DNA from 4 places in the Micromonospora sp. RB23 genome. Region 2 is predicted to be linked to each of the others. Evidence: riboswitches for the same ligand, from Rfam matches in the RefSeq annotation. Region 2 holds a riboswitch; each other region holds the start of a gene.
The links. A riboswitch is a leader RNA that binds a small molecule or an ion and turns the genes downstream of it on or off. The one in region 2 is predicted to bind cyclic di-AMP.
Positions count from the first base shown of each region.

Region 1: linked by a shared signal. The riboswitch ahead of ACTFTM_RS24595 (coiled-coil domain-containing protein) and the one ahead of ACTFTM_RS01510 (C40 family peptidase) in region 2 are both predicted to bind cyclic di-AMP.
Region 3: linked by a shared signal. The riboswitch ahead of ACTFTM_RS14175 (transglycosylase family protein) and the one ahead of ACTFTM_RS01510 (C40 family peptidase) in region 2 are both predicted to bind cyclic di-AMP.
Region 4: linked by a shared signal. The riboswitch ahead of ACTFTM_RS11065 (C39 family peptidase) and the one ahead of ACTFTM_RS01510 (C40 family peptidase) in region 2 are both predicted to bind cyclic di-AMP.

Region 1 is NZ_CM132111.1:5,424,831-5,429,754, forward strand. Features, by position in the region: gene ACTFTM_RS24590 (SGNH/GDSL hydrolase family protein) at 1-1,591, opposite strand, end outside; cyclic di-AMP (ydaO/yuaA leader) riboswitch at 1,844-1,975, shown strand; gene ACTFTM_RS24595 (coiled-coil domain-containing protein) at 1,981-3,048, shown strand; gene ACTFTM_RS24600 (hypothetical protein) at 3,142-3,645, shown strand; gene ACTFTM_RS24605 (SRPBCC family protein) at 3,667-4,119, opposite strand; gene ACTFTM_RS24610 (PfkB family carbohydrate kinase) at 4,306-4,924, shown strand, end outside.
Region 2 is NZ_CM132111.1:341,817-346,740, reverse strand. Features, by position in the region: gene ACTFTM_RS01525 (zinc metalloprotease) at 2-988, shown strand; gene ACTFTM_RS01520 (pyridoxamine 5'-phosphate oxidase family protein) at 1,060-1,608, opposite strand; gene dcd (dCTP deaminase) at 1,686-2,264, shown strand; gene ACTFTM_RS01510 (C40 family peptidase) at 2,346-3,386, opposite strand; cyclic di-AMP (ydaO/yuaA leader) riboswitch at 3,399-3,534, opposite strand; gene ACTFTM_RS01505 (N-acetylmuramoyl-L-alanine amidase) at 3,770-4,924, shown strand, end outside.
Region 3 is NZ_CM132111.1:3,100,191-3,105,114, reverse strand. Features, by position in the region: gene dinB (DNA polymerase IV) at 1-1,098, shown strand, start outside; gene ACTFTM_RS14180 (hypothetical protein) at 1,203-1,559, shown strand; gene ACTFTM_RS14175 (transglycosylase family protein) at 1,634-2,302, opposite strand; cyclic di-AMP (ydaO/yuaA leader) riboswitch at 2,302-2,470, opposite strand; gene htpG (molecular chaperone HtpG) at 2,697-4,613, opposite strand; gene ACTFTM_RS14165 (SDR family oxidoreductase) at 4,808-4,924, shown strand, end outside.
Region 4 is NZ_CM132111.1:2,408,063-2,412,986, reverse strand. Features, by position in the region: gene ACTFTM_RS11075 (CDP-glycerol glycerophosphotransferase family protein) at 1-957, shown strand, start outside; gene ACTFTM_RS11070 (alpha/beta fold hydrolase) at 962-1,708, opposite strand; gene ACTFTM_RS11065 (C39 family peptidase) at 1,844-2,692, opposite strand; cyclic di-AMP (ydaO/yuaA leader) riboswitch at 2,924-3,064, opposite strand; gene ACTFTM_RS11060 (hypothetical protein) at 3,350-4,120, opposite strand; gene ACTFTM_RS11055 (hypothetical protein) at 4,300-4,764, opposite strand.

The DNA.
Region 1 (4,924 bases), 1.7 Mb from region 2:
AGTCCGGCGACGTCAGGGTGAACGCCTGCGTCGTGCCGTCGGTGTACGTGATCGTGCCGGTGCCGGACGCCTGGCCGTGAGCCGCCGAGAAGAGGAAGGCGAGGGTGTTACCGGAACCGGACACCGTGACGCTCTGGCCGGTGGCGATGACGTTGTCCAGCTGCCCGGTGCCGGCGCTCGACGGCCAAGTGAGCTTGACGCCGTTGAGGGTGACCGTCCCACCGCGGACCAGTTTGGCAGTCGCCAGAGCCTCGGCGGAGAAGCTGGCGCCCCCGCCGTCGAAGTCCGCCGGGTTGGTGTTGGCATCGGCGGAGACTGCCACGTTGTTGACCGCCTGGGCCAGGGTGAGCGGTGCCGGAACCGGTGCGCCGGAACCGAACAGGGTGAGCGGGATGGCGTTCGCCATCGCCTCCATACCCAGGTCGTTGGGGTGCAGGTGGTCGCCCGAGTCCATGTCCGGCCGGAACTTCGTCGGGGCTGACGGATCATGGGTGGCGGCGTCGAAGTCGACGTACGCGTCGCAACCGGAACCCGAGCTACGGACGAAGGTGTTGTACTCGCTGCGCGCCGTCTCGTCGGACGCGGTCCAGGACCAGTGACCCTCGAACGGGGTCAGCGTGGCGCAGTAGAAGGCGACGCCGGCGCCGTGAGCCTTGGCGATGAGCTGCCGGAGCCCGTTGATCAATTGGGTGCCGGTCGGCGCGCCGTTGGCCAGGTCGTTGATCGGGTTGTCCGCGAAGATCACGGACCGTACCCCCGAACGGCCGAGGACGTCCCGGTCGAAGCGGTCCAGCGCGCTCGGTCCGGTCCCGACACCCAGGAGCTGGTTGCCCGCGATGCCCTCGTTCAGCACACCCACGGTTCGGCCGGACGCGTTGAGGCGGGCCGCCAGCAGGTTCGGGTACCGATGGTTGGTGTTGAAGGACGAGCTGTGCCCCTCGGTGATCGACGCGCCCAGCGTGACCACCGCGCCCGTCGCGGCGCTGTTGATCACCTCCAGGTCGGAGACGATGAAGTAGCTGCTGAACTGCTGGATGACCGACAGCGACTGCGCGCCGACGACGTTGCCGTTGGCCATGTACTGGTCGGAGAAGGCGAACTGCTTGCTGGAGACGTTCTCGGCCCTGGTGGGCGCGTAGAAGCTGATCGCCACGTCGGACTCGGCGAGCACCTGGAAGGAGACCGGGTCGCTGACCGCCTCGCCCCCGGCCGGGATGGTCACCGACGACCGGCCGCCGAAGGTCACCGCCCTGTCCGTGGACGACACGATCGACGCGCCGGAGGACCGACGTGCCACGTGGAAGTCCTGCAACGTCAGCGCCTTGGTGTTGAACACGTTGGACAGCCGGAGTCGCGCCTGCGTGCCACCGATGCTCGTGTGCACGATCTGGCGGGTCGTGGTCTGGGCGGGGAAGACCCCGCCGGCGTTCTCGTACGCCGCCGACCACGTACCGGTCCACCCGTCGGCTGCGGTTGCGGTTGTTGCCGTGGTCCCGGCGGACGCCGCCGTGCCCGCCGTACCGGGCTGAATGACGGCGGCCGCGGCAAGCACGGCAACCGCCGAGACAACCAACGATCTGCGAAGTTGCATTACTAGATCCATCTCGATAAGTCGATTGGCCTTTCGGCCCAAACAAAGGAACCTTATCGGCGGCGCGGGTGGTACAGGAGATCCCCGAAACGGGACGTCCGCTCCGCCACCCACGATGGGAGAGGGATCCCGCGGCAGGTGAATGACCGATGGTGGCAGCGGAGACACCTTCCGTCACATCGGCTGCACAGACCCCACCAGCACCGGTAGGCTCTGTCCCGGCCACCACCCGGCGGCGCCTCCCGGCGCCGGTGGCGGCCGCCGCCTAATCGCCCGCCAGGGCGAACCGGGGAACCATGTTCCTGGGGTGCATCCGCGTCAGCGGTAGGGATCTTCCGTCCCGAACCCGTCAGCTAACCCGGTCGGCGGCTGACGGAAGGACATGCGTAGTGGCACCAGCACGACCACCCGCCGCCCGACTGGCGGCACTGATCGTCATGATGGTCACCCTCGGCGTCGCGCTCCCGATCGGCGCCGCCACCGCCGCTCCCCCCGCCGGCCTGCAGGCCGCCGCGGCGCCGGACGGCGACGAGGAGGGCGGCACCCCCGCGCTGCGGGCCCAGCTCGAAGCGGCCAGCAAGGGTTACCTCGACGCGAAGCGCGCCCTGGACACCTCCATCCAGCGGCAGCAGCAACTCGCGGTCAAGCTCAAGACCACCGAGGCCGAGATGACCGTGCGCAACGGCAAGGTCGGCGAGATCGCCGGCGTGGCGTACCGCACCGGTCGACTCAGCACCGTCTCGGCCCTGCTCAACAGCAACACCCCCGAGGGCTTCATGGACCGGGCGGCCGCCCTCGACGTGGTGGCCGCCAACGAGGACCGGGTGCTGCGCGACCTGCACGTCACCCGGGACGAGGCGAACCGCACCCGCGTCGCCCTCGACGGCGAGATCCGCGAGCAGCGCAAGCAGGTCGAGGTGATGGCCAAGCGCAAGGAGCAGGCCGAGCGGGCCCTGACCGTCGCCAACAACAAGGCACGCACCACCGCCGCCGACACCGGCTCCAACCGTGGCACCTCCACCGCCAACGCCCAGCCCGCCCCCCGCAACTCCGACGGCTCCTGGCCGTCCGAGTCGTGCAGCATCAACGACCCCACCCCGGCCAGCAGCTGCATCACCCCCCGAACCCTGCACGCGCTCAACCAGGCCAAGGCCGCCGGGTTCACCCGGTACGTCTCCTGTCACCGCAACGGCGGCTCAGGCGAGCATCCCAAGGGCCGGGCCTGCGACTTCGCCGCGCAGAAGGGCGGCTTCGGCGGGGTCGCCACCGGCGGCGACAAGACGTACGGCAACAACCTGGCCGCGTACTTCATCCGCAACGCCGACCGGCTCGCGGTGCTCTACGTGATCTGGTTCAAGCAGATCTGGCTTCCCAGCAGCGGCTGGAAGTCGTACAGCGGGGGGAACGGCGACCCCTCCAGCGACCACACCAACCACGTGCACCTGTCGGTGTACTGACCGTCGGAGCCGTCCGGGGTACGTCAGCGGGCGTACCCCGGACGTCGTCGGCGGTCGGACGACGACGCGGGGTCGGGCCGGGAGCATTCGGGTATGCCGCGAATCGCGCCCACCACCCGCAAGGCCCTGCTCACCCTGCACCTGGTCACGTCCCTCGGCTGGCTCGGGGCCGATCTGGTGCTGCTCACCCTCGGCATCGCCGCGCAACGCGGCGCTGATCCGGCCGTGGTCTACCCGGTCGCCGGGCTCGTCGGCACCGTGCTCTTCGCGCCGCTGAGCGTTCTCGTGTGGCTCATCGGTGTCGCCAGCGCGCTGCTCACCCCCTGGGGCCTGCTGCGCTACCGGTGGGTGGTGATCAAGCTGGTGATCACGACGGTGATGGTCGGGCTGGTGCTGTTCCTGCTCACCCCGAACCTGCGGCACGCGGCCGCGCTGGGCGCCGCCCTACCCGCGCGGGACCGCGCCGACCTGGTGATCGCGCCCGCCGTGTCGACCACCCTCATGATCATCGCGACGGTGCTGTCGACGTACAAGCCCTGGGGCCGCCGGGCCGGCCAACCCTGCCGCCGCGCGACGGTCGGCGCGACGCGCGCCTGATCGCGCAGGCACCTCGACGGGTCACGCGGGATTGTCGAGGGCCGCGCCGAGGCGCGCGGCCAGTGCGAGGTGCGCGGCACGGGCCTGGCGGAAGGCGTACCCGAACAGGGGTGTCGGCGCGCGCAGGGTGATGTCGACGTCGATGCGGACCAGACCGTCGGGCTCGGCACGCAGCCGGGTGTGGTTACGGACGGTGGTGGCGGGCCACTGGCGGGCCACGGTGACGATCTCGTCGGGCTCGCTGATCAGCACGTCCGCCTGGTAGGTGGTGCGGAAGCGCAGTGGGCCGGCGACCAGCCGGTCGTTGATCGTGTAGCTGGCGCGGGCGCCCGGACGGGGCGGCGTCACCTCGCGGACCCGCACGATCAGGGGATGCAGGTCACCCTGCCGGGTCAGGTCGCTCAACAGCGCCGCCGCCTCGGCGACCGAGCAGCGGGCCTGGACGGTGTAGCTGAAGGTATCGCTGCTGAGCACACCGTCTCCCGAGGTCGCTGGTCGCACGATCGTCCCGTACCCCGCCGGGACTGGCAACGGCCGGACGGACACCGTGCGTTGTCACGGCATTCGCGCAGCGTTCCCACTACGTTCGGCTGATGGGTAATCACCTGTTGCGACGAAGGGTGGGCGCGTGAACGGTGACGACCGGTGAGCGGAGGCGTGATGGTCTTCGCGCCGACACCGCAGCTGACGGTGACGGTGGACCAGCCGAGCGACCAGCCGGAGCTGCACCTGCACCCCGGCGGTCAGGGGGTCTGGCAGGCCCGCATGGTGCTGTCCCTCGGGGTCGACGTGGTGCTCTGCGCCGCGCTCGGCGGCGAGATCGGCCAAGTGCTGGAGCCGCTGCTGGTCAGCGAGGGGGTGGACCTGAAGGTCGTGGTACGCGACTCCGGCAGCGGCGCGTACGTGCACGACCGGCGCGGCGGCTCCCGGCAGGAGGTCGTGGACGTGCCCGGGGAGCGCCTGAGCCGCCACGAGCTGGACGAGTTGTACAACCTGGCGCTCGGCGAGGGGCTGCGCGCCGAGGTGAGCATCCTCAGTGGCCCGAACGCGCCGTGGCTCGTCCCGGCCGACCTGTACCGGCGTTTCGCCGCCGACCTGGGCGCCAACGGCAGCCGGGTGGTGGTCGACCTGTCCGGTGAGCACCTCGGCGCGGTGCTGGACAGCGGCGTGTTCTTCCTCAAGGTGAGCCACGAGGAGCTGATCCGGGACGGTCGAGCCCGCGACGGGAGCGGCCCCGAGCTGACGCGGGCGATGTACGACCTGCACGCCGCCGGCGCGG
Region 2 (4,924 bases):
CATGGGACCCCGTCCCAACCTGCTGACCCGGCGTGTCGCCGGTGTCGCGTCGACGACCCTCGCGCTACTGCTCAGCACCGCTGCGGTGGGTGTCGTTCCGGCCGCTTCGGCCTTCTCCGCGGCACCGGGCGGCGCCTGCGCGGAGCCGGCCGGCAGCCACGCCAACGCCCGGGCGAAGCCCGGTGCCGGCGCCATGCACGAGCCGAACGAGCTGACCGCCAAGCAGGTCCGTGAGCGGGACGCCGACCTCGCGGCGGCGTTGCGCGAGCGGGCCAACTACCGGGCCGGCGCCGGCGCGACGACGCTGGCAGCCACCGTCACCATCCCGGTGGTGGTGCACGTGATCCAGGAGAACAGCACCCGGGCCGGCGGCAACATCCCCGACTCGATGATCACCTCACAGATCAGCGTGCTCAACCAGGCCTACGCGGGCGGGACCGGCGGCGCGGCCACCGCGTTCGCCTTCCGGCTCGACAAGATCAACCGGGTGACGAACCCGTCCTGGTACCCCATTGTCGACGGCTCGTCCGCCGAGCGGTCGATGAAGTCGTCGCTGCGGGTGGGCGGCAAGAACACGCTCAACATCTACCTCGGCGAGTTGAGCGACGACCTGCTGGGCTGGGCCACCTTCCCGCAGCGGAACCTCAGCAGCATGGACGGCGTGGTCGTGCTGGGCGAGTCGCTCCCGGGCGGCACCGCCACCAACTACAACCAGGGCGACACCGGCACCCACGAGGTGGGCCACTGGCTGAACCTCTACCACACCTTCCAGGGCGGCTGTGGCGGCTCCGGCGACGGTGTCAGCGACACCCCGGCCGAGGCGTCCCCGGCGTACGAGTGCCCGACCGGACGGAACACCTGCTCGGCGACCGGCCTGGACCCGATCACCAACTTCATGGACTACACCTACGACTCGTGCATGTACCAGTTCACCGCGGGTCAGGCGAGCCGCATGCTGACCGCATGGAACGCGTACCGCGCGGCGTAGCTCTCCTCGCGTACACCAGGTGCCGGCTCCGTCGACGGAGCCGGCACCGGCGTTTTTCCCCAGGACCGTGGTCAGGCGGCCGTGCACTGGACGTCACGGCTGCGACGGGTCGGGCGCGTCTGCGGTACGGCCGCGGGCGCGGTCGCCGCGGGTGGGGTGTGCGGATCGAGCCAGACCTGGACGGCCGGGTGCCCGACGGCGATGCCCAGGCCGTGCTGGTCGCGACGGGTCAGCATTGCCACGTCGACGGTGAACTCGAACAGCCGCCAGTCGACCCGCGGCTCCGCCCGGGCGCTCTGCGCCAGCCGGGCCACCCGCACCGGGTCGGTGACCGGCCAGGCGTGGCCCGCCACGTACGCCTCGTCGTCGCTCTCCTCCGGCGGGAACGAGTGCAGCGCGTATCGGCCGTCCCGTTCGAGGTCACGGCGCTTCGGCGAGTCGATGATGAAGCAGAACAGACCCTCGTCGGTGATGACCGGGGAGACCGGATGGACCCGGGGCCCACCGTCGGCACGGACCGTGGCCAGGTAGCCGAAGCCCGGCCCGTACTGCTGCAGGAGAACGCGGATGCCGTCGGCGAGGCGGGGCTCGTCTGCGGCGAAATCGGACCAGGAAGCCATGCGGGCATTCTATCGAACAAATGTACGAGGAGCGACCTCGACACGCTGGTCACCGCCCACCTCGCTATGGTGGTCCGATGCTGCTCTCCGACCGTGACCTGGTCTCCGAGATCAAGGCCGGCACGCTGGGCCTGGAGCCGTTCGAGCCCACCCTGGTCCAACCCTCCAGCATCGACGTACGACTCGACCGGCTGTTCCGGGTCTTCAACAACCATCTCTACACCCACATCGACCCGGCCATGCAGCAGGACGACCTGACCTCGGTGGTCGAGGTGCCCGACGGCGAGCCGTTCGTGCTGCACCCGGGGGAGTTCGTGCTCGCCTCCACGCTTGAAGTGATCTCGCTCGGTGACCAGCTCGCCGGCCGACTGGAGGGCAAGAGCTCACTGGGCCGCCTCGGGCTGCTCACCCACTCCACCGCCGGGTTCATCGACCCGGGCTTCTCCGGGCACGTCACGCTGGAGCTGTCCAACGTGGCGAACCTGCCGATCACCCTCTGGCCGGGCATGAAGATCGGTCAGCTCTGCATCTTCCGACTCTCGTCGCCGGCCGAGCACCCGTACGGCTCGGTGGTCTACGGGTCGCGTTACCAGGGCCAGCGGGGGCCGACGCCGAGTCGCTCCTGGCAGAACTGGCGCGCCTGGCCGACGCGGTAGCGGCCGTTCCCACCGGGAGCTAAACGACGAAGGGCCCGCCGCGAGCGGATCGCGACGGGCCCTGACCGTGTCCGGCGTCGGTCAGCCGGGTCGGCCGTAGCTGTGGATGGGCCCGTCGTCGACCCTCTTCATCTTGACGGGCACACCGGCCTGGGAGGCGTGCACCACCCAGCCGTTGCCGACGTACATGCCGACGTGGTGGATGTCGCTGTAGTAGAAGACCAGGTCACCGGGGCGCAGGTCGCCCTTGCTGACGTTCCTGGTCACCCGGCTCTGCGCGGCGGCGTTGTGCGGCAGCGACACACCGGCCTTCGCCCAGGCGGCCAGCATCAGACCGGAGCAGTCGTACGAGTTCGGCCCCTCGGCGCCCCACACGTACGGCTTGCCGATCTGGGCGCAGGCGAACTTGACCGCGATACCGGCACCGCCTCCGGGGTAGCTGGCCGGGCAGGGCGCGGGGCGCAGCGGACCGCCGCCGCCGTTGCCGTACACCTTGAGGCGCAGCTTCTGCAGCCGGTCGATCTCCTCGTTGATCTGCTTCTTCTTCGCCGCCAACTGGGCCTCGGTACGGGTCAGCTGGGCCACCATCTCGTCCAGCGGCGCCTTCTGCCGGGCCAGCTCGTTGCGCAGGTCGGCGACCTGACGGACGTCCTCCTGCTGGTTGTGGGCGAAGCGGTCGAGCATCTCGAGCTGACCGACCATCTCGCTGGGCGACCGGCTGCCGAGCATCGTGTTGACGGTCGACAGGTTCTCACCCATGTACGCCCGGACGGCCAGCGCGCTGACCTTGTCCATCGCGGCGTCGACCTGGCGCTCCAGCGGCGCGATGCGGGCGGCGAGGGCGTCGGCCTGCTTGCGCTTGAGGGCCAGGTCGGTACGGGTGGCGTTGTGCCGCTCGATGATCGGTTCGAGCTTGTTCCAGTCCTCGTCGATCTGTCGTTCGATCTCGGCGACGGACGGGTCGGCGTGGGCCACCGTGGCGCTGCCGGTCAGGACGACGGCGACGCCGACCAGGGCGGCGAGGGCGGTGGTGAAGCGGGACCAGCGTGGACGCGGCACGGTCGACGTCGGGTCGGCCGGAGCCGACCGTCCGGACGACGGCCGCGGGGCTTGGAGGGCCACCGGGTTCCGTACTCCTTCTTCCTGACCGCCTACCGGGTTAGCTGACGGGTTCGGGCGGGAAGTGGGCGCCCTACCGCAGTGACTGCGGATTCACCCCGGGGAACGTGGGTCCCCGGCTCGCTCGCGAGCGACTCGGCGGTGTCGGTCCGTTACCGCCCGGGGTGGGCAGACCTGCTACCGGGCCGACGAATGACCAGAGTAGAGACGGCCGTTACCGATCCGCAACCCGTGCGGCCGTGACACTCCGTACCGATCGGAGCGGTCCATCGAGCGGAGGTGAAGGTTTCTTTCCGCATGTTTTGATACATGGAAAGGTATTGACGCGGACTCCCGGGCGGCGCGAAGGTGACCGGACCGACACCAGTTCACATGTAGGGAGTTCGATGAAACGTCCGACCCTGCTCGCCGTCGCACTCGTCACCGCCACGGCGGCCGTGCCGCTGCCCGCCGGCCCGGCCTCCGCGGCTCCCATCACGGACCGCCAACAGCAGTACGCCGCCGCCGCGACCGAGTACGGCGTACCCGTCGGCGTGCTGCTCGGCGTCTCCTACCTGGAGTCCCGCTGGGACAGCAACGCCGGCACGCCGAGCACCAGCGGCGGCTACGGCCCGATGCACCTGACCGACGCCCGACACGTGGCCGCCCTACCCCGGCGCGGCCACCACGACACCCCGGGAGAGGACCCGCGCGGCGACGACTCCCGTCGCGCTCTCGCGCCCGCGCCCGCCACCGAGGACGCGCCCCCGACCGCCGCGCTACAGACCGTGGACGCGGCCGCCACACTGACCGGCGCCACCGTCGAGGCGCTACGCACCGACCCGGCGACGAACATCCGGGGCGGGGCGGCGCTGCTGGCCGCGTACCAACGGGAGGTCGGCGCCCCGGTCGGAGCCGGCACCGACCCGGCCACCTGGTACGGCGCGGTGGCCCGCTACGCCGGCGCGGACAGCGCCGACGCCGCGGCGGCCTTCGCCGACGAGGTCTTCACCACGATCGGCGCGGGCGAGACGCGGCTGACCGACGACGGCCAGCGGGTCACGCTGCCGGCCCGCGCGGTACGACCCGAGCGGTCCTGGCTGGACCGGCTCGGCCTGCGACAACTCGCCCGCCCGGACGGGTTGGAGTGCCCCCGCACCGTGTCCTGCGAGTGGATCCCCGCCCCCTACGCGGCATTCGGCGACGGCGACTACGGCAACCACGACCTGTCCGACCGGCCCGGCCGGCAGAAGATCGAGTACATCGTCATCCACGACACCGAGGCGAGTTGGGCGACCACCCTGCAACTCGTCCAGGACCCGACCTACGTGAGCTGGCACTACTCGCTGCGCTCGGTCGACGGGCACATCGCCCAGCACGTCCGGACCAAGGACGTCGCCTGGCACGCCGGCAACTGGTACGTCAACGCCAAGTCGATCGGGTTGGAACACGAGGGCTTCGCCGCGCAGGGCACCTGGTACACGGAGGCGATGTACCGGACCTCCGCGAAGCTCGTCCGCCATCTCGCGCTGCGGCTGGGCATCCCGCTGGACCGCCAGCAC
Region 3 (4,924 bases), 2.8 Mb from region 2:
CCGGTGATCGTCGGCGGCGGCGTGGTGCTGGCCGCCAGCTACGAGGCGAAGGCGCGGGGTGTCCGCAGCGCCATGGGCGGTCACCAGGCACGACGGCTCTGCCCGGACGCGATCGTGGTGCCGCCCCGGATGTCGGCGTACACGCAGGCCAGCCGGGCGGTGTTCGAGATCTTCCGGCAGACCACGCCGCTGGTCGAAGGGCTCTCCATCGACGAGGCGTTCCTCGACGTGGGCGGGCTGCGCCGGCTGGTCGGCACACCGGCGGACGTCGCCCAGCGGCTGCGTCGGGAGGTCCGTGACCGGGTCGGTCTGCCGATTACGGTGGGCGTGGCCCGGACGAAGTTCCTGGCGAAGGTGGCCAGCGGGGTGGCCAAGCCGGACGGGCTGCTGGTCGTCGCCCCCGAAGCCGAGATGGCGTTCCTGCATCCCCTGCCGGTGGAACGGCTCTGGGGCGTCGGGCCGGTCACCGCCGCGAAGCTGCGGGATCGCCGGATCCGTACCGTCGCGGACGTGGCCCGGCTCGGCGAGGCCGCGCTGGTGTCCCTGCTCGGGGCGGGCGCCGGCCGACACCTGCACGCCCTCGCCCACAACCGCGACCCCCGGGCGGTGCAGGTGGGCCGCCGCCGGGGCTCGATGGGCGCGCAGCACGCGTTGGGTCGCAGCCCGCATGCGCCAGCGGAGCTGGACGCCATCCTGGCGGGCCTGGTCGACCGGGTCACCCGGCGGATGCGGGCGGCCGGGCGGTCCGGACGCACCGTGGTGCTGCGACTCCGCTTCGGCGACTACACCCGCGCCACCCGCTCGCACACCGTGCGCAAGGCGACCGCGGACACCACTTTGCTGCTCGCCGCCGCGCGGACGCTGCTGCGGGCCGCCCTGCCGGAGATCGACCGGCGCGGCGTCACCCTGCTCGGCGTCTCGGTGGGCAACCTGGACGACAACCCGGTGCAGCCGGAGCTGCCGTTCCAGGCCGACACCGGGGCCGACCTGGACGCTGCGGTGGACGCGGTCCGTGACCGCTTCGGCTCGACGGCGCTCACCCGGGCGGTGCTCCTGGGCCGCGCCCCCGGGGTCGAGATGCCGCTATTGCCGGACTAGAAGTCACCGGCTGGTGCGACCGGAGACACATCACAGCAGGTCGGCGGTTTAGCCGATCGCACATGGGTGAAATCTTGGGGTGGAAAGCCTGACGAGGGGGGCCCATGTCCGACGAGACCAGCAACCGACCGAGCCGTCGTGCCGAACGCCCGCACGACGTGACCGACCCGCTGCTCTGGCAGCTCGCGGTCGACGTGCTCGACGCGCACGAGCCTGACGACGAGGGTCACTGCCGCAATCTCCAGTGCGCCGGCCAGTCCTGGCCGTGCACGGCGCGTACGACCGCCGAGCAGTCGTTGCGACTGGCCCGCGGCGTCCCCGACGCGGCCGAGAGGGCCGTCGACGGCCACGGGGCCGCCACCGGCTGGCCGGCCGAGGCGGTCGCGCCGACGCCGCGCCGGGGCTGGAACGGCGACGTGATGGCCCGCCGCGAGGCGAGGACGGCCGCCTCCGCGGCGTGACGCGTTCCGCGAGGACAGCGCCAGACGAACGAACGCTCGGCCGGTGACCCGGCCGAGCGTTCGTCTGTCGTACGTCAGAGCGCGAGGCGCTGCCCCGGGAAGATCAGGCCCGGGTCCGCGCCGATCAGCTGACGGTTGCGCTCGTACAGGGCCTGCCAGCCGCCGCTGCGGGGGTGCCGCTCGGCGATCTCCGACAGGGTGTCCCCCGCCGTGACCACGTACGTGTCACCGCTGGCCACCGGCGCGGTCCGCTCGTGATTACGGGTCGCCGGTTGGTCACCCCGCGACGACCGCTCCTTGCCGGCGGTGGACTTCGACGAGCCGGTCGACGACTTCGTCGAGGGCTTCGCGGTGGACTTCGTCGAGGAGCCGCCCGACGAGCCGCCCTTGCGGCCGCAGGTCGGCCACGCGCCGATGCCCTGCCCGTCGAGCACCTTCTCGGCGATCGCGATCTGCTCGCCACGGCTGGCGAGGTCGGCGCGGGCGGCGTACTTCTTGCCGCCGTAGCCGGCCCAGGTGCCCTGGGAGAACTGCAACCCGCCGTAGTAGCCGTTCCCAGTGTTGATCTTCCAGTTGCCGCCGGACTCGCACTGGGCGATCGCGTCCCAGTTGACGCCGGCCTGGGCCGGGGCCGCCGGTCCGAAGAGGGCGACGGCGCCGGTGACCGCGCCGACGGCCAGGGTGCCGACGGCGACGCGGCGGGTGGTGACCCGTCGATGACGGGGGGTGTACGCAGACGTCATGGAACTTTCCTCCACGCCGGCGAGGTGAGCTGTCGGGTTCGGGCCGAGGAGCCCGGCCGCGCGGTGGCGGCTTCACCCCGAGGTGACATGCACCGAGGAACGTTGGGTCCCCCGCTCCTGCCCGGGTTCTGTTTCCGACGACCGGGGGCAGGATTTGGCGTTGCCGGTCGCGGCGTCCACGGTGGCGGACCCGACCGACGGTAGGCACGGTGGGTGACAGTCGCCCACCGCTTGTGAAGTTGTTCACCGGCTCACGCGGCGCGCCTTCCCCAGCGGTTGCGGACGACGTGCACCTGTGCACCGACCATGGTGGACCGTTTCCGATCAGGCGGCGTTCGCGTCCGGCAGCGGCCGGCGGGCCATCAGTCAATCGGCGCCCGCCGGCCGCGAGCGACTACAGGGTGCGCGCCAGCCGGTCGGCGAGCGTACGGGTGAACCGGGCCGGGTCCGCCAGCTCGCCGCCCTCGGCGAGGACTGCCAGCCCGTACAGCAGTTCGGCGGTCTCGGTCAGGGCCGGGCCGGAGTCGCCCTGCTCGTGGGCCTTGCGCAGCCCGGCGACGAGCGGGTGACCAGGATTGATCTCCAGGATCCGCTTGGTCGAGGGGACCTCGTGCCCCATCGCCCGGTACATCTTCTCCAGCGTCGGCGTGAGGTCGTGCGCGTCACCCACCACACAGGCCGGTGAGGTGGTCAGCCGCGACGACAGGCGGACCTCCCGGACACTGTCGGCAAGGGTGGTGCCCAACCACTCGACGAGCGCGGCGAACTCCTGCCGCTGCTGCTCGCGCTCGGCCTCGGCCTGCTGCTTCTCCTCGTCGGTGTCCAGGTCGACCTGGCCCTTGGCGATCGAGCGCAGCGGACGGCCGTCGTACTCGCCGACCCGCTCGACCCACACCTCGTCGACCGGGTCGGTGAGCAGCAGCACCTCGTGGCCCTTGGCCCGGAACGCCTCCAGGTGCGGGGAGTTCTCGATGGTGGTCCGGGAGTCGCCGGTGGCGTACCAGATGTCGGTCTGGCCGTCCTTCATCCGCGAGACGTAGCCGGCCAGGTCGGTGGGCTCCGCCGCGTCGTGGGTGGAGGCGACCGACAGGATCTCCAGCAGGGTGTCGCGGTTGTCGGCGTCGTCGATCAGCCCTTCCTTGACCACCGCGCCGAACTCGGTCCAGAAGGTGCGGTAGCGCTCGGCGTGGTTGGCCTTGAGGTCCTTGACGGTGGCGAGGACCTTCTTGACCAGGCGGCGGCGGACGATCTGGATCTGCCGGTCCTGCTGGAGGATCTCCCGGGAGATGTTCAGCGACAGGTCGTGCGCGTCGACGACGCCCTTGACGAAGCGCAGGTAGGTGGGGACCAGCGCCTCGCAGTCGTCCATGATGAACACGCGCTTGACGTAGAGCTGCACGCCGCGGCGACCCTGCGGGGAGAACATGTCCAGCGGGGCGTGGCTGGGCAGGAACAGCAGCGCCTCGTACTCGAAGGTGCCCTCGCCCTTCATGTGCACGACCTCGAGAGGGTCGGCCCAGTCGTGGCTGACGTGCTTGTAGAACTCGTTGTACTCGGCGGCGTCGACCTCGTCGCGGGGACGCGCCCACAGCGCCTTCATCGAGTTGAGGGTCTGCACCTCGCTGGTGGCCGCCTCGCCCTCGGCGCCCGGGCGCTCGACGGTCATCCGGATCGGCCACGCGATGAAGTCGGAGTAGCGCTTGACGATCTCGCGGATCGTCCACTCGGCGGTGTAGTCGTGCAGGTTGTCCTCGGTGTCGGCCGGCTTGAGGTGCAGGGTCACCGCGGTGCCCGCCGGCGCCTCGTCGACGGACTCGATCGAGTAGGTGCCTTCGCCGCTGGACTCCCAGCGGGTGCCGCCGGTCTCACCGGCCTTGCGGGTCAGCAGGGTGACCCGGTCGGCGACCATGAACGCGGCGTAGAAGCCGACGCCGAACTGCCCGATCAGCTCCTGCGAGGCGCGGGCGTCGGCGGATTCGCGTAGCTGGCGCAGCAGCTCGGCGGTGCCGGACTTGGCGATCGTGCCGATCAGCCGGACCACCTCGTCACGGGTCATCCCGATGCCGTTGTCCCGCACGGTCAGCGTGCGGGCGTCCCGGTCGACCTCGATGGCGACGTGCAGGTCGTCGGTGTCGGCGACGAGATCCTTGTCGACGAGCGTCGCCAGCCGCAGCTTGTCCAGGGCGTCGGACGCGTTCGAGATGAGTTCCCGCAGGAAGACGTCCTTGTTCGAGTAGATCGAGTGGACGACCAGCTGCAGGAGCTGACGCGCCTCGGCCTGGAACTCCAACGTCTCGGCCTGGTTGCTCACACCGTCTCCCTTCTCGGCTCGTGCGGAGGTTCGCGCAAAGGATACGAGTCGTCACGGGCGGGGGTGTGTGCGCCTCCGGGTCGTATTCCCGATTCCCACCCGCTGGTCGCGTGACCTAGCTGACTTTGCTTGACAGAAGTCAGCCGGATAGCGTTCCTGTCGACAAGGCCCGCCACGAACCCTGGAGCAGTCCCATGAAGATCGCTGGAAGCACCGCCCTCGTCACCGGCGCCAACCGGGGCTTCGGTCGACACGTGGCCGCCGAACTCGCCTCGCGCGGGGCGACCGTCTACGCCGGCGCGCGCAACCCG
Region 4 (4,924 bases), 2.1 Mb from region 2:
GCCACCGACGCGCCGGTGGTCTACTGCCCCACCCTGCGCGCGATGGACGAGGCGCTGGTGCCGAGCCTGCGGGTGGCCTTCTACGTCAACCACGGGGCGAAGAACAGTCACTGCATCCGGTTCACCCAGCTCACCCACGTCCAACTGCACCACGGCGACAGCGACAAGGCGCCCAGCGCCAACCCGGTCTCGGGCATCTTCGACCGGATCTTCGTGGCCGGGCCGGCCGCGATCGACAGGTACGCCCGCGCCGGGGTGCGGATCCCGGCGGAGAAGTTCGTCGTGGTGGGCCGCCCCCAGGTCGAGTCGATCGAGGTACGGCAGGAGCCGACGCGGGGCCTCGCGCACCCGACGGTGCTCTACACCCCGACCTGGACCGGGCACCACGCCGACGCCGACTACTGCTCGCTGCCGGTGGCCGAGCAGCTGCTGCGGCGGCTGCTGGATCGCGGCGCGACGGTGATCCTGCGGGCGCACCCGTACACGACGCAGAACCCCGCGTCGGCGCGCCAGCTGGGCCGGCTCACCGAACTGTTGACCGCCGACCGTGCCCGCACCGGCCGGCAGCACGTGTTCGGCGCGGCGGCCCGGGAGCTGAGCCTGACCGAGTGCGTCAACCGCTCGGACGCGCTGATCTCCGACGTCTCCGGCGTAATCTCCGACTACCTCTACTCCGGGAAGCCGTACGCGCTCACCGACATGGGCGACGAGGGCGACCGGTTCGCCGAACGTTTCCCGCTGGCCGGGTCCGGCTACGTGCTGCGGCGCGACATGTCCAACGTGGACGCCGTACTCACGGCCCTGCTGGACACCGACCCGCTGGCCGACGCGCGCTGGGTCACCCGCCGCCGCTACCTGGGCGACTTCCCCGCCGAGTCGTACGCCGAGGGGTTCCTGGCCGCCGCCCGCCGGGAGCTGACGTCGGCCCGGGAACTACCGGTGCCCGAACCTGCCTGACCGATCAGCGGTACGGGTCCAGCAGCTCCAGCACGGCAGCGGGATCCTCCAGATGCGCGTTGTGCCCGAGGCCGGGCAACGTGGCGACCGGTACGCCGTACTCCTTGAGCTGCGCGTCCGTGACCATCGGGTCGTGCTCACCGCGGGCCAGCACCACCGGCACGTCGGTGGACGCGAGCAGCGCGGCCAGGTCGGGCGCACCGACGGCGAACGCGGCATTGTCCATCGCGAGCCGCCACCGACCGTCTACCTGACGCAGACCGGCGTCGACCATCGGATGGTCCGGGAGGACCAGACCGGTGAGGCCGGCGACCTTCAGGTACCGACGGGCAGCCTCGGTGCGGCTGGTGAACCAGCCCACCGGCCGGGCGGCCAGTTCCGCGGCACGGGCCAGCTCGGCGGGTGACCACACGGCCTTGATGCCCAGCCCCACCACCGCGTCCACCGGCAGCCCGGCGGCGCGGGCCGCCAGCGCCAGGCCGACCACGCCACCGAGCGAGTGGCCGAGCACGACGATGCGGTCGTCGGAGGCCAGGCCCTGCGCGACCCGCTGGGCGAAACCCTCGAAGGAGTACGACGACAGCGGCGCCGACCAGCCGTGACCGGCGAGATCGGGCGCCAGCCACCGACCGGGCCAGTGTTGCTCCAGAAGGGGCGCCCAGGGCAGCCACACGTCACCCGTCGCCCCCATGCCGTGCAGCAGCAACAGGATCGGCTCACGGCCGGCGTGACCACCCGGTTCATCCACCACGGCCGCAGTCTCCCACGGTTCGCGCCCCGGTACGAGAGCCGCTCACCGGCGTCGCGCGTCGACACGGGGAACGCCACGGGCGCCGGCCCCTCGTGGGAGACGGCGCCCGTGGCGTCGTGGGATGTCGCGCCTCGGTCAGGCGGAGTAACCCCGGGTGGCGATCCAGTTGGCCAGGTCGATCGTGGTGACCCAGTAGGCCGGGTCGGCGGCGTTCGCCGAGTCGGCGATCCGCACGGTACGGCCGTTGTCCTTGTAGCCGACGACGGCGATGTAGTGCCCGCCGCCGTAGGAGTGCCAGCCGCCGTTGGTGTCGGTGGCGTCGCCGACGACGTTGGCCACGACGCCGCGACCGTCGGTGATGGCCTTGACGACGTCCGCCTGCAGGCGGTCGATCTGGGCGGAGCTGGGCGTGCCGGCGAACATCCGGGTGCGGTACGGGGAGCCCTTCACCTCGGCGTTGAGCACCCGGGTGGTGTCCTCGGCCGAGTTGGTGCCCATCTCGGTGGTGCCCAGCTCGGCGCCGAGCTCCTCCTGCGTACGGTCGATGCCGGTGGCGCTGAGCGCGTTGCGGGTGGCCGCCGGGCCGCAGTTGTAGTAGGTGTTCTGCGCCTCGTAGTCGTAGTCGAGGACCTTCGTGGCCGGCGGCTTGGGCGGCGTCGGCTTCCGGGTCAGGTCCGGGTTGCTCGTGGCCTTCGCGGCGGGGGACGCGGCGCTGGTGGCCGGGGCGGCGGTGCTCGGCGCGGCGCTCGCCGACGGGGCCGCGGACCGGAGTTCGCCACGGGAGGCGACGGTGTCACTGCGCATCTCGGCGACCGTGGTCGGGGTGCGCTGGCCGGCGGGGGCGTCGTCGGCGCCGGCGACCAGGGCGCCGGTGGCGGTGGCGATCGCGAGAGCCGCGGCGGAAGCGGCGACGATCTGGTACGGACGCTCGGTCGCGAGGCGACGGAGCTGGCGTTGCAGGGTGTGCTTCACGAGGTCCTCCACGGTTCACAGGGAGAGCGGCACACCGGGCTCGACCGGCATTCGGGCAGGCGTCAGCGCGCGGGCGGTGGCCCGCGGATGATGAGCCGCTCAGGGGAGCGCCCGGCGCGGCCGGGCGGGAAGGGCGGTGACCCGGGGGTCAGCTCACCGTCACGAGGTGGGTGAGCGGGGACACCGCGTCGCCGTGGAGGCGAAGGAACAAAGAGGGGGTCGAGGGGTGCTGCACGAGGATGGAACTCCTTCCGTCACCGCCTACCGGGTTAGCTGACGGATTCGGGCGGGAAGATCGCCCTACCGCGGGCCGTGGCTCGCGGATTCACCCCGGACTTTCTGTGGGTCCCCGGTTCGTTGATCACGATTGAGCGGGTCGGCGCGGCGTCGCCTCCTGCGATCGGTTACCGCACCGGACGGGACGACAGTACTGGTCGCCACGCACTCTGCCAAGCCGTGCCGACCTGCGTAAACATGGCTTGGCCCCGCAATTTCTGCGCGTTTTGCCGCTGACGTGACTCGATGGCACAACCGGTTCCGCCGGCACCTGCGGTCCACAACCGGACAGGCCGCCGGTAACGCCGCCACAATCGCGGGCGCAATGGCCGCCGATGATGCCCGTCGCCCGATTTCCCCGGCCGGTGACCCGCCTCACATAACGGATCGGGCTCAACCGGCCCGGGCGGGACGCCAGCGCGCCACGACAGCCGTACGCGACGCCCGGGACGCCGTGCGCCGTGACGGCACCGGGGTCGGCCGCGACCGGAGCGCCGCCGCGTACGCCTCCTCGGCGAGGGCGCGCGCCGACTCCGCGGCCATCTCCGCGTCCCGCCAGGCCGACCGCTCCCGCTCGACGGCCGTCCGGTGCTCGGCCAGCCTCGCGTCACGGATCGCCCGGATGAGCAGCACCTCCTGCTCGACCGGGTGCCGGCGGGGGTTCCAGCCGCGCCGGCGCCCGAACACGTCGCCGAGCTGAGCCATGGTCAACTCCCCCCGCCAGTGTGCCGCCATGGCGGCACGGTGCAGATAGCGCTCCCGGGCCGCGTACTCGGCGGGGGTGTGCGGGGTACGAGGTGTCGGCAGCGCCCCGGCGGTGGCGACCCGGCGGGCCGCGGTGTCCGCCGCGTCGTACGCCGTCCAGGCCCGCTGCGCCTCGTCCTGAGCGGCCAGCCAGTCAGCGCGGCGGCGTCGGGCGGTACGCGCCGCCCGGAGCGCGGCCACGGCCACCTCCTCGGCGTATCGCCGCAGGTCGGCGATCTCGGCGGCGGCCGTCTCGCGGGCGGTGGGTGCCGGCGGCGTGGGGTCGGCCCCGGGCGAGTCCCGCTCCGGGCGGGCCACCAGGACGGCGAGGACCGTCAGCGCCAGCAGGAACAGGGCCGACCAGATGGCGGCGGCCTGGGGCACCTCGGTCAGGAATTCATAGAAGACGACGGTTTCCATGGTCGGCACCTCGGCATGAGCACGTCAGCGATTAAATGCCGCACGGGCGGGTGCGGGCGGTGTGTCGTCAGGTGCGGTGACGGGGGCGCTCGGCCTGGCGACGCTGCCGGTGGTGGAGGGCTCGGCGCGCCATAATCCGGCGCTCGCGGGACGGCGTGCCGCCCCGGGTGACCGACTCGCTAGGCGGGCGGCGCGCGGGAGGCCCGGCTGGCCGAGCCGGCGGCTTGGAGTGGCCGCTCCGATCCCGTGCACGCCGAGGTCACGCCCGCCGGTGGGCGGGGCAGCGCGTCCGGACCACGGTGCAGGGCGGGCTGCGGGTCGACCGACCGCGCCGACGGGGCGTCGGCGCGGACCTTCGCGGCGGGGTCCTCGGCGGCCCTCTCGGGAGCGCCCCGGCCGGTGACGGCGCGGTCGGCGAGGACTGTGGTGAGGGCCGCGGTTGACGGTGCGAGCGGCTCCGCGAGGGCGAACGACCCGATGGTGGACGGCGAGGCCGGAGCAGCCGACGCCGGAGCGGCCGACGCCGGAGCAGCCGACGCCGGAGCCGCGCCGAGGGCGAGAGCGAGCACGGCGAGGCTGGTCAGCACCCGTGTCGCCCAGCGCGCCACCCACCACAGGGGACAGGTGAGCGCGACCGGGTGCACGTCCCCCACGCTACCGTCGTGGCCTGCCGGGACGCATCGGCGAGGGGCGTGTCGACCCGCGCCGCGCCGACCCCGGCCGACCAGGGTGGACAAGGTGGCGGGAGTCAGCGCTGGTAGGTGCCACCGTGCCCGCCAAGATCGTGCTCGATCATTGATGTAG